2 regions of the Thalassotalea atypica genome follow, and region 1 is predicted to be linked to the other one. Evidence: predicted binding sites of a transcription regulator. Region 1 holds the regulator's gene; the other holds the start of a gene.
The links. The regulator FNR, encoded in region 1, switches genes on or off when oxygen is low (the NO sensors DNR and NnrR bind a similar motif). The targets are predictions, from matches to a motif close to TTGATCTAGATCAA.

Region 1 (3,204 bases):
GCCCAACAAAAAATGGAAATCATCCAAGAAAAACATCAAGGCGCTATTGTCGCCATGGTCGGCGATGGCGTAAACGATACGCCTGTATTTAGCGCTGCTCATGTTGCTATGGCTATGGGCAGTGGTACGGACGTCGCAAAATCAGGGGCAGATGTTATATTACTAAACAACAGGCTCTCATCTATCTCCTTGCTGAGTAAAGTGGCTAAACTCACTAAACGTGTTATTTGGCAAAACTACCTTTGGGCATTTGGCTATAATGCGCTGGTACTACCACTAGCTGTTTCAGGGATGATTACCCCTTATATGGCGGTAATTGGTATGTCAGCCAGTTCTATTTTGGTTATCACAAATTCATTAAGATTATTAAAAGCATGAGTGTAATTTACGTTTTAATTCCAGTTGCTGTGTTGCTAACAATTATTGGTATTTATTTGTTTTTTTGGGCCGTAAAAACTGAACAATTTGATGACCTAGAAAAAGAAGGTTTAAGTATACTGTTTGATGATGAAAATAATGACGGCCCAGGTAAAAATGAATCAGAAAAACTATCAGAACACCCTGATAGCAAAAAAAAGTAAGAATAATCGTAACTGATTTTATCAGTCCATTTTAGGTTAAATGTAAAAGCCATTTGCCCTACAAGAGACTTCGCGACATGAATATAGATTTTTTTTCTGCTTTTATCATTGGTTTATTGGGTAGCGGACATTGTATTGGCATGTGTGGCGGTATCACCAGCATGTTGACCAGCGCGATGCCACAAAACAAGCGTAAACCCAGTGCTATACTGGTTTTTTCGTATAATATTGGCAGGATCCTTTCTTATACATTAATTGGCGCAATTGCCGGATTTACTGGCTCATTAGCGATACATTCTTTAGGTTTTCCATTAACCATTTTACGGGTTTTGGCGGCCTTATTCCTGATATTGCTTGGCCTGTACATGGGGCAATGGGCAATGATACTGTCAAAACTTGAAACCCTAGGTAAACATTTGTGGAAACATATATCGCCACTTAGCCGTAAGCTAATTCCTGTAACTACTCCTTCTAAAGCACTGTTACTAGGTACATTATGGGGCTGGCTACCTTGTGGGCTCGTCTACTCAACATTGACTTGGTCGCTAGCAAGTGGCAACGCGTTAAATGGTGCAAGTATCATGTTTGCTTTCGGGCTAGGTACACTGCCAGCGCTCGTTACATTGTCCTTTGGTTTTTTCTCAATTGGAAAGTTAGTCAAAGATATTAGATTTCGCCAATTCATAGGTTTGTCACTAATTTGTTATGGAATTTATAGCTTACAGGTTGCCTATAGTGCGTGGTTTTAATATCATGTGTACTTGCAAATGCATTAATTAATTGGAATCGAGAGCCAATGCCTCAAAAATCGTGTGATGCTAATAATCATATCCATTGTCAAAATTGTAGCATCAGTGAATTATGCTTACCGTTTTCACTAAATGAGCAAGAACTAGACACATTAGATAACATTATTGATCGTAAGCGACCTATTCGTAAGAATGAGAAAATTTTCGCCGACGGTGAAGAACTGCATTCTCTATACGCTATCCGTTCTGGTACATTTAAAACCTATACCATAGACGCAAATGGCGAAGAGCAAATTACAGGATTTCACTTAGCAGGTGATTTACTTGGTTTCGACGCAATATCAAACACAGAACACCAAAGTTTTGCTCAAGCACTTGAAACCGCAATGGTCTGTGAAATTCCATACGATACACTAGATCAACTTTCTGATTCTATGCCATCTTTAAAGCGTCAAGTACTTCGTTTAATGAGCCAGGAAATTCGCACTGATCAAAATATGTTGTCGTTGCTAAATAGAAAAAATGCCGAACAACGCTTAGCTACCTTTATCGCGTCACTATGTGATCGTTATAAAGAACGTGGATTATCTTCTAAAGAATTTAGATTAACCATGACCCGCGGCGATATCGGTAATTATATTGGTCTGACGGTAGAAACCATTAGCCGATTATTAAACCGCTTTCATAAAGAGGGTTTAATTGAAGTTAACGGAAAACTGATCACTATTTTAGATAGAGACAAGCTGTACAGTACAGCGTTGCTTTAATTTAATATTGCTCAACACTTTTCATCACTATTTTTCCATACTATGCTATTAATGACGCAATAATTTATTGCGTCTAAATGTTGATTTAAAACAAATTATTGTTTTTATGCCTGTTGCATCATGGTTATAACAGGCTCATAACAGTAATGAGAGGCAATCATGGAAAAGTATCAAAAAATATTAGTTGTAATCGATCCCACTGTTGAAGACCAAAAAGCATTGAAGCGTGCTATACACATGGCAAAATTAACAAATGCTTCTGTAACTGCTTTTTTAAGTATCTTCGACTTTTCATACGAAATGACCACCATGCTTTCTAGTGAAGAACGCGAGTCGATGCGTCAAACAGTAATAGATGATCGCGCACAGTGGATCAAAGATATTTTAGCTGACATAGAGCTTGGTGACATTAATATCAACACTCAAGTTGTTTGGCATAATCGCCCCTTTGAAGCTGTCATTGAAAAAGTAATAGACGATAGCTATGACATGGTTATTAAGGGTACCCACCAACACGACAAGCTCAAATCCGTTATATTTACCCCAACTGATTGGCATTTGCTACGTAAATGTCCTTGCCCAGTATTACTGGTAAAAGACCATAGTTGGCCAGAAAATGGCAATATTATTGCTGCCATCAATGCTGGTAGTGATGAGTCAGAACATCAATCACTTAATGACAAAATCACGGAAGAAGCTATCCACATAGCTGGACTGATCAAGTCTAATGTACATTTAGTTAATTCTTTTCCTGGCACGCCTGTTAACATTGCCATTGAAATTCCAGAATTCGACGCAAGTCAATACAATGACACTATGATGCAGCACCATAAAGACTCTATGAAGGTGCACGCCGAGAAATTTTGTATTCCAGTAGAAAACACCTATGTAAACGAAGGTCTACCTGAAGACATTATCGAGAGCCTTTCAACACAACTTGATGCTGAATTAGTCATCCTCGGCACCATTGGCAGAACGGGAATTTCGGCAGCACTTATTGGTAATACAGCAGAACATGTTATTGATAGACTCAACTGTGATGTTCTAGCTTTAAAGCCGCAAGGCTATAAATCCCCATTACAATAAAAAGGCGGTTAGCACCGGCAA
Region 2 (3,204 bases), 410 kb from region 1:
CACCGTCTACAAGCGCTAATTGATGAACATAATGAAGATCTTGATAAATTAGAGCAATTTTGTGACGTGCCACGTACTGTTGTTGAAGGATTCCCTGTTCTGTTTAAAGCCAAGATCGATAAAAATAATAGGATCATGGCAACAGGTGAGAGTTTCGCACATTTTAATTACTTACTTGAAAGTGGCAGAGTCACTGAACAAATCAATGAGCAAGGCGTAAAGCATTTCACTCGAGTTAAGTAGCCCATTACTCATTGATTACATGTCAGCTTCTCTTTTCGATGTAACCTATATAACTCATCGGATTTTCGTTTGTTTAGTTAAAGTTTATATCGGCACCTAATCTCCCACACTATAAATTCAACTAGACCTTTACAAACAAAGACGAAGCTAAGTCAATGAAATGGAACCTAGTATATTTAAAAACCATGGCATACTCAAAGTGGCCGACCTATAGATGGCACTAATAAACTTATCCAAAACAAAACACATAGCTACACAAAGTGTGGTTCAAAACACCCGCTTGCAACAACACTTCCAGGTTACAAAATCACACAGAACCAATACATTTTTGGCTTATATTTTCAAATAATGGTTGCGTAAAATGGTTCAGCTCTAAAACTGATTTAACGTAAGGATGCCTTTAATTTACAGGAGTTCTAAATCAGACTGTTTCCCGTGAAAGGTACTTTGTATGTTTAAGATGTTTGTTGCCGCATTAAAAGGCGCTGGTGCATTTCGTTTTTATTTCCAACCGATTATGGCCTTAATAAGGGGCTTTAGACACGGTCATCGTGATGCACAAGAAAATGTTTCGCCCTTGCTGACAAAAATGTTCAGCGGTAACGAGAAACTAGCTACTTTTAAACAAGCCTTTCGTGATATTTTGCCTGTAACAATAATTGCTCTTATTTTAGACTTATACGCACAATGGGAAATTTTTCATTACATTTATGTAGTAATGACTATTTTGGTGATTGTTCTTATAGTCTTAATCCCTTATTTCATAACAAGGGATGTGGTTAATCGTTTTAAACAGTTCAAATGCAAAAATAAATCACTTACGCGTTAGATTTATGATTCAATAGCGCAAAGTTACTGTCAAATCCCTTTCTCTTCATTTCGAGTATGTTCAATCATTCCTGCGGCATTTTCGACAAAGTAATGAACAATACTAGGCAAGTTATCTAAATCAATAGAGTCAATCAAATTTTTAACTTCCAAGCCGAGTTCAGTGTCTCCTTCAATCAACAAACGGCGTTGAAAAAATAGGGTATCCGGATCTTGTTTGCGCCCAGCAATAAGTAGAAGATCTTCAGAGTTAGCTTTAAAGCTGGCGTCTTGATTTTGACCATCAACAGGTAAAGACAACACCAGTTTATCATCGGAAAAACTTATCCAAAATTCAAACCCCAAATCAGGTACCAAGATAGATAGCCACTTATTCTCAAGAAATTCAAAATCTCCATCATCTAACGCTTCTCTAAATATTGAGTTAAGTGCAGGCAATAATATAGATCTGATTACATTAAACGGACAGTATTTCAATGCAGGGCGAGCAATACTTGGTATAAATTTCAAAGAATTTGAACGAATTGATAAAGGTAAACTCAGTAAAACAGACAACACTATACTTCCGACAAGTTAATAAGATGAGTAGACTACCCTATCTACAAAAGTTCATCTGTGAACCAGATCAAAAAAGAGGGTCACTGAACAACATTCCAACACTAGACGGCTAAATATGTCACCGTACTTTTAAATGATCTAATCACTTAATCTATATCAAATTTTAAAATTTATATTGCTTTATGATTGCTCTCTAAAATTTTAAGCATGTGAACTAAACATGGAATTATTATGCCCCGCAGGTAACTTTCCTGCGCTAAAAACAGCAATTAATAACGGTGCTGACGCCGTTTACATTGGCTTAAAAGACGATACCAATGCCCGTCACTTTGCTGGTTTAAACTTTAACGATAAAAAACTCTTTAAAGCTGCAGATTACGTGCATGAACATGGTAAAAAACTCCATGTTGCCATCAATACTTTCGCACACCCTGACAATGAAACAAGATGGAAACAGGCTGTAGATACTGCTGTAGAAATCGGTACTGATGCTTTAATTATTGCCGACTTGGGTGTACTTGATTATGCCGCGAACAAATACCCTGATATTGAACGACACGTTTCCGTTCAAGCCTCTACCACTAATATCGAAGCAATTAAGTTTTTTAAAAATAACTTTGACGTCGATAGAGTCGTATTACCCCGCGTACTGTCTGTTCAACAAGTTAGGCACTTGGCAAAACTAAGCCCTGTTCCTTTAGAAGTATTCGCTTTTGGTAGCTTGTGTATCATGGCTGAAGGTCGTTGTTACCTATCTTCTTATATGACCGGAGAATCTCCTAATACTGTAGGCGCTTGCTCTCCTGCTAAATATGTTCGTTGGGAAGAAACTGAACAAGGGTTGGAAAGCCGCTTAAATGATGTATTGATTGATCGCTACCAAGAAGGAGAAAACGCAGGTTATCCGACGCTTTGTAAAGGACGCTTTGAAGTCGATAACAATGTCTATCATACCCTTGAAGAACCAACGAGCTTAAATACATTAGAACTTATTCCTGAGCTGATAAAAATGGGCATTGCGTCAGTGAAAATTGAAGGTAGACAACGCAGTCCTGCATATGTTGAACAGGTGGCAAAAACATGGCGACAAGCAATAGACGCCTGTCAACAAGCACCTGAGGATTTCGCTGTTGAGTCAAAATGGATGCAAACATTGGCCAACTTATCAGAAGGTAGTCAAACCACATTGGGCGCTTATCATCGTAAATGGAAGTAGTTAACGCTAGTAACCTAACGAATTGGAAATATTATGAAAGTATCATTAGGCCCTAGCCTATTTTTCTGGCCTAAAGCCGAAGTAGAAAATTATTATCAACAAGCGGCAGAGTCAAATGCTGATATCATTTATCTAGGCGAAACCGTTTGTTCAAAACGCCGCGAGCTAAAAGCAAAGGATTGGTTAACTCTGGCTGCTGATTTAGCAAAGAACTGCAATAAACAAGTGGTTGTTTCAACCATGACCTTACTTGAAACAGCCCCTGAACTTAAAGTGATGCGTCACCTGTGTGACAACGGTGACTTTCTCATTGAAGCAAATGATTTAAGTGCCGTAAATATCATGCGTGATCTTAAATT

Region 2: the regulator FNR is predicted to act here: its motif matches at 1,687-1,700, upstream of ubiT (ubiquinone anaerobic biosynthesis accessory factor UbiT).

Annotation. Positions count from the first base shown of each region.
Region 1 covers NZ_AP027364.1:2,661,116-2,664,319, forward strand. The annotation lists gene QUE03_RS12170 (heavy metal translocating P-type ATPase) at 1-378, shown strand, start outside; gene ccoS (cbb3-type cytochrome oxidase assembly protein CcoS) at 375-581, shown strand; gene QUE03_RS12180 (sulfite exporter TauE/SafE family protein) at 659-1,330, shown strand; gene fnr (fumarate/nitrate reduction transcriptional regulator Fnr) at 1,378-2,097, shown strand; gene uspE (universal stress protein UspE) at 2,257-3,183, shown strand.
Region 2 covers NZ_AP027364.1:2,253,236-2,256,439, forward strand. The annotation lists gene QUE03_RS10455 (MBL fold metallo-hydrolase) at 1-243, shown strand, start outside; gene QUE03_RS10460 (hypothetical protein) at 695-1,072, shown strand; gene ubiT (ubiquinone anaerobic biosynthesis accessory factor UbiT) at 1,102-1,626, opposite strand; gene ubiU (ubiquinone anaerobic biosynthesis protein UbiU) at 1,850-2,845, shown strand; gene QUE03_RS10475 (U32 family peptidase) at 2,879-3,204, shown strand, end outside.